3 regions of the Methylobacterium nodulans ORS 2060 genome follow, and region 3 is predicted to be linked to each of the others. Evidence: predicted binding sites of a transcription regulator. Region 3 holds the regulator's gene; each other region holds the start of a gene.
The links. The regulator LexA, encoded in region 3, represses DNA repair genes until DNA is damaged. The targets are predictions, from matches to a motif close to TGTTCNNNNTGTGTTCNG.

Region 1 (3,252 bases), 3.5 Mb from region 3:
GCGCCCCGAAGAGGGCCCGCGGGCTCTCCGCCAGTGGCACGAGGTCGGTCGTGATCACGCCGGCCCTTGCTGTAGCGCCAGGGCGCGCCCGTCGGCTCGCGCCAAGTGCGCTCCACCCCAAGCCGGGTGGCCCTGATCAGCGCAAGGCTGTCATTCGTCGCCTCCGGCAGGTGCACCACCGTTGAGACCGAGCGCATCGGATCGCCCCGGTCGTGCTCGCTCGCGTGGTAAAAGACGGTGAGCTGGGTGGTGGCGAGCCCGTCCCGGCGCAGCTTCTCGCCGAGGCGAGTGGCATGCGCCGCGAGCGCCTGGTCGAGCACGCCTCGCTCGGTGACCCGGCTTGCGAAGCTGCGGGTGACCGCGCAGCCCTTGCGGCGAGCCGGCACGATCTCCAGCGGCAGGCGCGGCCACGGAGTTTGTGGATGATGCGCTCGCCGACCACCGTGAGCGCCTGGCGGGCCGGGCGCGGGTCGAGGTCGCGCAGATCCGCGACTGTATCGATGCCCATCTCCTCGAGCTTGGCGAGCGAGGCGCGGCCGATGCCCCACACCTCGCCGACTGGGTGCCGACGAGCCAAGCGGCGCGCTCGTCCTCGTCCGAGAGATCGCACACGCCCCCTAGCTCGGGGATGCTCTTGGCGATGTGGTTGGCCAGCTTGGCCAGCGTCTTGGTCGGCCCGATCCCGACGCAGGTGGGCAGGCCCGTCCAGCGCCGCACAGTCGAGCGCAGGTCGCGGGCGAGTTCGAGCCTCTCTCGCTCGTGCGCGTCCGAGAGGTCAAGGAAGCTCTCGTCGATCGAGTAAACCTCCACGTCGGGCGCGAAGATCCGGTAGACGGCATTGGCCCTCGCCGACATGTCGCCGTAGAGCGCGTAGTTGCTACTGAATACCCGCACCTTCTCACGGCGGCACAGGTCGCGGAGCTTGAAATACGGCTCGCCCATCTTGATGCCGAGCGCCTTGGCCTCGCTGGTGCGGGCAATGGCGCAGCCGTCGTTATTGCTCAGCACGATCACCGGCACGCCCGTAAGGCGCGGGTCGAACACCCGTTCGCACGAGCAATAGAAGGAGTTGCCGTCGATCAGGGCGAGGGCGCGGCTCATCGCACGGGGCTCGGCCGGACGTGGTGCCAGCGCACCGAGAACAGCAGCACGCCCCAGATCTGACACTCCTCCAGGTCCTCGAGGCCGAAGGCGGGCATCTCGGGGTTGTCGAAGGTGAGTGCGAGGCGGTTGCCGTCGAGCACGAGGCGCTTGAGGCTCATCTCGCCGTTCGCGACCGCAACGACGACGGCGCCCGGGCCGGGGTGGAGGGAGCGGTCGACCACCGCCAGATCCTGGTCATGGATGCCCGCGCCCTTCATGCACCAGCTACGCACGCGCCAGATGAAGGTCGCGGCCGGGTTGGGCGCGAGCCAGCGCGGGAGTTCGAGGGCGCCTTCAATGAAATCCTCGGCCGGGGACGGGAAGCCGGCGCAGAGGGTGGTGCGCATGAACGGGATGCGCACCAGCCCACTCCAGTCTGCTGCCTGCTCGCCGACCCAGTAGAGCCTCACGTCCGCCCTCCGCCCCACTAGAACGAAAAGAGAACAAAGAGGCTGGCGGTTCCGGGGTCAAGGTAACGGCGTTGGCGTCGTGGAGAGTGGGGGTAGCCCGTGACGGAGGGCGGGACGTGCTGTGGTCGGATGAGGAGGCTTGAAACGGCGAGAAGAAACGACGAAAGCCCGGCCGCGCATGAGCGGCGGCCAGGCGAAGGCGAACCAAGGCTCTGCTTGTCAGCCCTGCTCGCCGGGCAGGCGCAGCCCCCCGCCCGTACGCCTTCTCGTAGGCCTCCAGGCGGCGCCGGAGCGCCGTTATGGCCCACTGGATGCGCTTGAGGCGCCAGAGGTGCAGGAGAGAGGCGAGGGGGCTTATGTCCGGCCTCCATGCCAGTCGCACCCGACCGCACTCAGCACCACGGCTGCGCGGGTCGCCACGCGGGCACGCACCTCCTCGGGCGCTGCCTCGCACCCCCGGAGCTGCCACTCGTAGGCCGGGCCAAAGAGATCGCTGATCGCCCGTGTGTCGTGGCGCGCCTCCGCGATCCGAAGGCGCTCCCCCTCGACCCAGGTGCTGTCCTGCTCGAGGAGGAAGTCCGAAGCAGGCTCGGCCACGCCGGTTGGGTTGCCGATGAGGGTGATGCTGCCCCCGATCAGCGGGAGGCTCACCAAGCCGTGCAGGAATGCGCGACGATCGTGCGGGGCGCTCACGGTGGTTCGCCCCCGTGGAAGTCGAAGCCTTGGAAGCTGTCGAAACGACGCGCGAGCGCGCCGGGAGGCGGCGATCGACATAATATAAGGCGACCTCGGTGCGGATACCCAAACGGGTGATGGCGCGGCCCGAGCGGGCAGGGGGGCAGCGGCGCAGATTCAGACCTCGGCACCAGCCGACGCAGCAGGAGATGCGTCAATGGGTGCCTTCGGCCGGCTCTACACCACCTGCCGTTGAGCCGCTGACACAACGTTATCACAGTATAGGGTGGTGTCGATATAGCTCCTGCACGTAAGGCTGGAAAACTGAAGTCGGATCCGGTCGGACCGGGCAAACCAAATTATCTTTTTATCTCAATCGATTGATCGTACCTTGCAGGCTCCCGGAACTGTCCGCACGTCCGACTCAGGCCAAACAGCCTATGACCGATCATGCTAGTTGTACAATACTTACCTCAGGAGATGCTGATATTCTAGACTTTGATATTTAGAAATCTAGAGGCTTAGGAAATGTGAGCGCCACCATCAGAACCTAGAGTGCGCACGTAGAACTTAGAGTGCGCACGTAGAACTTAGAGTGCGGTCAGATCCAGGCTCAATGCCGGAACCGAAAAAGCCCGCCACGGCGGGGCTAGGCTGGCTTGCTGGCTTTCTGGTGCGGAGCGCGTCAGGCTCGAAACTCAACCAGCTTGGCTATGGAAGGGCGGTGATGGGTGGACAGCAGCTCTCTACGCCATTCGCCTGCAATGACCGGGGCTGACCTCTTCCGGACCTTCGGTCTTGTCGCTACAAAGGCCCGCTCCGGAGGAAGGGGCGGATCTGACAGCGGCGGCCGCGTCATCAGCAGGTTCGGGCACATCGGCGACCGGACCTTCGAGAGGGTACAGTTCGGCGCAGGCGACTGCATCGACCAGCGCCTGGCCCCGTCATTGGGCGCCACCGCCCCGGCCGGAATACCGAGCGACATCGCCGTCTTGCCATCGGCGTGAGGTCTCGGAAGCGATGG
Region 2 (3,252 bases), 2.5 Mb from region 3:
CATCGGACAGCCCGGGTAAGAGGACGAATGCGGACGGAGCCCGGCGGTCAGGGCACCTCGGCCGGCTCCCGCGCCTCGGAGCCGATTCCGGCGGCGTTCAGGCGCAGGCGCATTTCCTTGCCGGTCTTGAACACGGGGATCGCCTTCTCGGCCACGGCAACGGCGGCGCCCGTGCGCGGGTTGCGGCCCCGCCGCGCTTCCCGGCGCTTGACCGAGAAGGCGCCGAAGCCGCGCAGCTCCACCCGGTCGCCGCGGGCGAGCGCGTCGGCGATCGTGTCGAGGATGGCGTTCACGATGTTCTCGACGTCGCGCTGATAGAGATGCGGATTCTGCTCGGCGATCTTGAGGACGAGCTCGGACTTGATCATGGGGTGCGGTCTCGGGCAGGCGTCTCGACGGATCATCGGAGCGCCGGCGGCGCTCTCCAGACGGGCGGGATCGGGCTCAGGGCGTCGGCGCCGCGCCCGGCCGCCAGAGCGCCAGCAGGCCACCCTGCGCGAGCGCGGCTGCGTCCTCCGTGGTGCGGCGCAGGCGGCCCGCCACCTCCTCAAGGCCGAGCAGCGAGGCCGCCGAGAAGAGATTGAAGGTCCGATCGCTCCGCGGCTTCCAATCCCGGATGGGCAGGTCCTTGGCGACCTTGCGCTCGCGCTCCAGCCAAGCCACCGCCTGCCGCTCGCTGCCGGTCTCGTCCACCAGCTTCAGCTCGACGCCCTGGCGCCCGCTGAACACCCGGCCGTCCGAAACCGCGCCGAGCTCGGCGGGCGTCAGCTTGCGCCGCTCGGCCACGAGATTCTTGAACCACACATAGGTGTCGCCGACGATGGCCTGGAGCGCGGCCCGCCCCTCGGGCGAGGTCGGATGGAAGCCGCTCGGCTCCGCCTTGAGGGGCGAGGACTTCACCTGCTCGACCCGCACCCCGACCTTGTCGAGGAGGCCCGAGAGATCGGGATACTGGAACAGCACGCCGATCGACCCGACGAGCGAGGTCTCGCGCGCCACGATGTGATCGGCCGCGAGCGCCGTGATGTAGGCGCCGGACGCCGCCGTGCCGTCCACGAAGGCCACGACCGGCTTCTTCTCGGCGAGCTGGCGCAGGTTGCGGAACAGCTCCTCGGAGCCTGTCGTGGTGCCGCCCGGTGAATTGATCGACACGATCACGCCCGACACGGCCGACGAATCGCCCACCCGCTTCATCAGCTCGCGGGTCTTCTCGCTGCCGGCGATGAAGCCGTCGATGCTGATGCGGGCGATCTGCGGGGTGATGGCCGGGAACGGGCCCCGCGCCCCGGCAGCCCGCCAGCCGACCGCGCCCGCGGCGACGATCAGCGCGCCGATTCCGACCACGCGCCAGAACGAGAGCTTCCGGCGTAAGGAGCGCCGGTCGAGGAGAAGTTCGGCATCAATGGCCATGCGGCGCTACTACCCTTCTGATCAACCCGAGGCGGGCCCCCAAGTGCTTGGTGCAAGTCCTTGGTGCGCCTCGCTCCGCGGCGCTGTTCTACCCCCGCCTGTCGCGCAGCGGCAAGAGCGCGATGAAGGGATCGGGCCGGATGACCTCCCGTTCCCGCCGCGATCCCGCGGGCCTGCCTCGGAAGTCGCGCTGCACGCGCATGCGGATCTGGAAGGCATCCGCGCTGCGGGTCGTCACGACCAGCCGGGCCGAGACCCTGCGGCCCGGACTTCGGCCGATTCGCACATCCGCCGCGCCGCCCTGCCCGGGCAGCCCTCACGCGCCCCGGTTGCCGTTGTACGTATTTTGTTCTAGCACGCGGGTTGGCGGGAGCCCCATCCGCTCCCACCTTCGCCCGGTCCAAGCCGGCCTGGACCTTGCCAGAACCGGCCTGACGCTCCCTCCTCTCCGGCTGCGCTGCGAGCCTCCGCATGGCCCCTCTCGACACGCTTTTCGACCGTGCGGCGGAGGGCCGCGTGATCGCGGTGCGCGGTGCGCGCGAGCACAATCTCAAGAACGTCGATCTCGTCATCCCGCGCGACAGGCTCGTGGTCTTCACCGGCCTGTCCGGCTCGGGCAAGTCGTCGCTCGCCTTCGACACCATCTACGCCGAGGGACAGCGCCGCTACGTCGAGTCGCTCTCCGCCTATGCCCGCCAGTTCCTGGAGATGATGGCGAAGCCCGACGTCGACCAGATCGACGGCCTGTCGCCCGCCATCTCCATCGAGCAGAAGACCACGTCGAAGAATCCGCGCTCGACGGTCGGCACGGTCACGGAGATCTACGACTACATGCGCCTGCTATGGGCGCGGGTCGGCATTCCCTATTCGCCCGCGACCGGGCTCCCGATCGAGAGCCAGACCGTGTCGCAGATGGTCGACCGGGTGCTGGCGCTGCCGGAGAAGACCCGGGCGTACCTGCTCGCGCCGGTGGTGCGCGGGCGCAAGGGCGAGTACCGCAAGGAGATCGCCGAGTTCCAGAAGAAGGGGTTCCAGCGGCTGCGCATCGACGGCGAGTACTACCCGATCGACGACATCCCTAAGCTCGACAAGAAGCTGAAGCACGACATCGACGTGGTGGTGGACCGGATCGTGGTGCGGCCCGACATGGCCTCGCGGCTCGCGGATTCCTTCGAGACCGCGCTCGAGCTGGCGGACGGCATCGCGGTGATCGAGCTCGCCGATGCGCCCGAGGGCGAGGCGCCGGAGCCGATCGTGTTCTCGTCGCGCTTTGCCTGCCCGGTCTCGGGCTTCACCATCCCCGAGATCGAGCCGCGGCTGTTCTCGTTCAACAACCCGTTCGGCGCCTGCCCGACCTGCGGGGGCATCGGGCACGAGATGCGCATCGACCCGACGCTGGTGATCGCCGACGAGGCCCTCAGCCTCGACCGCGGCGCCGTCGCGCCCTGGGCGAAGTCCACCTCGCCCTATTACGGTCAGACCCTCGACGCGCTCGCCCGGCACTACCGCTTCCGGACCGACGTGCCCTGGTCGAAGCTGACCGCGGCCGCCCGGCAGGTGGTGCTGTTCGGCTCCGATGGCGACCCGATCCGCTTCTCCTACAATGACGGCCTGCGCGCCTACGAGGTGACGAAGCCCTTCGAGGGCGTCGTGCCGAACCTGGAGCGGCGCTACCGCGAGACCGAGAGCGATGCGGCCCGCGAGGACATCGCCCGCTTCATGGCGGAGACGCCCTGCCACGCCTGCGGCGGCAAGCGGCTGAAGCCCGAGGCCCTCGCCGTGAAGGTGGGCACGCGGGACATCGCCGAGGCGGCCTCGCTCTCCGTGCGGGAGGCCCACCGC
Region 3 (3,252 bases):
GGCGCCTCGCCGCTTGCACAGGCCAGCCACGCCCCTCGGAACAAGAGGACACCCTCACCGTTGAACGACCTCGCATTCCCCCTTGGGAAAGATGAACGGTTGTTCAACTTGGAGGTGCTCATGAAGCGCGCATTGTCTGCTGCAGCAGCTCTGACCCTAATCGGAGGGGCCGCTCTCGCGCAGACCGTCACGATCACCGAGGAGCCGGTCGAGATTGCCCCGCCTCAGCGCGTGATCATCAAGAAGTACGTCACCGAGCAGCGCGTGGCGCCCGTGCGCATTCGGGAACGCGTGACGGTCGGCTCGACGCTCCCGGCCGACATCGACCTTCATCCGCTGCCCCCGACCGTGATCGAGGAGAGCCCGCGCCTGAAGGGCTACAGCTACGTGACGTCGGGCGACGACATCTACGTGGTCGAGCCGCGCACCCGCCGCATCATCACCACCATCGACTGACCCCGAACCCGCGCGCTGCCGGACCACGTAAAGCCGCAGCGCCGCCCATGGACCGGGAGCGCGGGCGCGCCCCGGCCCGACCGTAAGCCATCCCGGTCCGGCTGCCAGGTCACGGCCGCCTCCAGGCCGTGCCACGCGATTCACGTCGTGCCCGGCACCGGAGCAATCCCGTTCCCGCCCCGCCCTCATCGTCAGGTCCGCAGGCGCCGCATCGCTCTCGGCAAAGGATTCGTGGCCCCGATCCGGGCCAGCACCGGCTCCATGCCCTTCAGGCCAAGTTGTCGGCGTCCGCTTCCAGCCGCTCCGCACCGCCTGCCAGAACATGCCTCAGATCCCGCTTTGGACCCGCCCGGGAAGCCCGGCCTGACCGGATGGAGAAGCGCCGGCCGAAAGCCGGCGAGCGCGGAGATACCCGACACACCCGCTTGCGGAACACTTGAGGAACGCCTAACATGTTCGCGATTTGTTTCGTATCGCGCATCGGCGCAGGCGAAGAGAGTGCCCCATGCTCACCCGTAAGCAGTTGGACCTGCTCCGCTTCATCCAGCAGCGGATGCGCGAGACGGGGGTCCCCCCGTCCTTCGACGAGATGAAGGACGCGCTCGATCTCAAGTCCAAGTCAGGCATTCATCGGCTGATCACGGCCCTGGAGGAACGCGGCTTCCTGCGGCGGTTGCCGAACCGGGCTCGCGCGATCGAGGTCATTCGGATCCCCGATGCGGTGGTGCCTCCTTCGGGCGAGGTGGTGCGCTTCACCCCCAGCGTGGTCGAAGGCGGACGGACGGCCGCGCCGGCTGCCAAGGCCGCCCCGATGCCGTCCTCCCTCGGTTCCGACGACAACGGACGCTCGATCAGCATTCCGGTGATGGGGCGGATCGCCGCCGGCACGCCGATCTCGGCAATCCAGAGCCAGAGCCGCACGGTGGCGATGTCGCCGGACTTTCTGGCCGGCGGCGAGCATTACGCGCTCGAAGTGCGCGGCGACTCGATGATCGAAGCCGGCATCCTCGACGGCGACCTCGTGGTGATTCGTCGCCAGGACACGGCCAATACCGGCGACATCGTGGTGGCGCTGATCGATGACGAGGAGGCGACCCTCAAGCGCCTGCGCCGCCGCGGCTCCTCCATCGCGCTCGAAGCGGCGAATCCGGCCTACGAGACCCGGGTGCTCGGGCCGGACCGCGTCCGCATCCAGGGCCGCCTCGTGAGCCTCATCCGCAAGTACTGAACGTCGCCCCCGAAACGGGGCGTAAGCCAAGGCCTCCGCATGGCGGAGGCCTTTTTTTGATCCTTACCCAGGGTCATGAGCGAGTTCAGCGGCAACAACGATTCACGCCTTCGTTGCGGAACGGCCTCGATCGGGCGTTGGCGGGACAGGCCCGACGATGATCGACCGCTCCGCGACGCCTCTCATCAATCCACATGCGCCAATCGCCCTCTTTCAAGGGAAAGCTTAACCGATCTATTCGAGGATCGGGCGATCAGCGGTAAGGAGCATGGAGCCGGCTCCTGGGTCGGGAGATCGTGCGGGGCATGCCATGCGGGACGGATTCATCCTGCTGATCACGGACGAGCCGCGGACGGCCCGAACGCTCGCCGGCAGCCTCGCGCGCCTTCTGCCCTGCATCGCCCTGCTCCCGGGCGAAGGCCTGCCGCCGGGCCGGTTCCAGGCGGCGGTGCTCGACGTCGCCCTCGATGACGCCGCCATTCTGGCGGGGATCCGGCGCGCGATGAGCCGCGTGCGTGCCCGCGGCGCCCCCTGCCTCTGTCTCGCCCGGGACCTCAGCCCGGTCACCCTCGCGCGGGCGCGGGCGCTCGGCGCTGCGCAGGTGCTGCCGCCCACCGCCTCCCAGGCCGAGCTCAGGGCGACGCTCCTCGCCTTGATCGAGGCGGAGGCGGAAGCCCGCGCGGCCGAACCGCTGCGGCAGGCCCGTGCGCAGGCCGCGGAAGCCAACGCGCTGGTCTCACGGCTCTTCCAGGCCGCCGCGAACGGCGTGGCCTTGAGCCTCGACGACATCGATGCCGGCACCGAGATCGTCCTGGAGGCCATAGCGGAGGCGGGAATTCGCGCCTGGCTCGACGTCATCCGCACCCACGAGATCGGGGTCTACCAGCACTCGCTCGGCGTGGCCGGCTACGCGGGCGCTTTCGCCGGGCTCCTCGGATTCCGGCGGCACGACCAGGAGCGGCTGGTGCGGGCGGCCCTGCTCCATGATGTCGGCAAGGCCCGGATCCCGCTCGCCATCCTCAACAAGCCGAGCAGCCTCTCCGCAGAGGAGATGGCGGTGATGCGCAGGCATCCGGTCATCGGGGCGGCGCTGCTGGCCCGGCAGCCGGGATTCGATGCCGAGATCCTCGACGTGGTGCGACACCACCACGAGATGCTCGACGGCTCGGGCTATCCCGACGGGCTCCGCGGCGGGGCGATCGGCGATCTCGTGCGGCTCGTGACGATCTGCGACATCTGCTCGGCCCTGACCGAGCGGCGTCCCTACCGCGCTCCGATCGGTCCCGCAGAGGCCTGGGCGGCGATGGACCGGATGGGACAGAAGCTCGACAGGCAGCTCCTTGCGGCCTTCAGGCCGGTCGCCATGGGTCTTGCCGCCGCGGCCGTCCCTTAATTGGATCAATCGTCCGCGAGCATCCGGTGCTCGGCACCATTGATGTCGTCGTACTGGCCGCTGCGCAGCGCCCACAGGAAGGCGCAGAGCCCCATCCCGCCGAGGAAGAGGGCGATCGGGATCATCAGGATGAGGACGTTCATCGGCGTGCTGCCTCCGGCAGGGCGGGCGCCCG

Region 1: a site for LexA is predicted at 1,572-1,589, ahead of MNOD_RS18625 (LexA family protein). Genes of this name have one in related genera too.
Region 2: a site for LexA is predicted at 1,747-1,764, ahead of uvrA (excinuclease ABC subunit UvrA). Genes of this name have one in related genera too.

The regions. Positions count from the first base shown of each region.
Region 1 is NC_011894.1:4,016,659-4,019,910, forward strand. Features, by position in the region: partial or broken gene MNOD_RS18620 (Y-family DNA polymerase) at 1-1,101, opposite strand, end outside; gene MNOD_RS18625 (LexA family protein) at 1,098-1,553, opposite strand; gene MNOD_RS18630 (hypothetical protein) at 1,908-2,246, opposite strand.
Region 2 is NC_011894.1:2,308,402-2,311,653, reverse strand. Features, by position in the region: gene MNOD_RS10610 (LapA family protein) at 1-3, opposite strand, end outside; gene ihfB (integration host factor subunit beta) at 48-368, opposite strand; gene sppA (signal peptide peptidase SppA) at 445-1,410, opposite strand; gene uvrA (excinuclease ABC subunit UvrA) at 1,882-3,252, shown strand, end outside.
Region 3 is NC_011894.1:7,557,149-7,560,400, reverse strand. Features, by position in the region: gene MNOD_RS35350 (DUF1236 domain-containing protein) at 121-456, shown strand; gene lexA (transcriptional repressor LexA) at 962-1,684, shown strand; gene MNOD_RS35340 (HD-GYP domain-containing protein) at 1,995-3,077, shown strand; gene ccoS (cbb3-type cytochrome oxidase assembly protein CcoS) at 3,083-3,220, opposite strand; gene MNOD_RS35330 (heavy metal translocating P-type ATPase) at 3,217-3,252, opposite strand, start outside.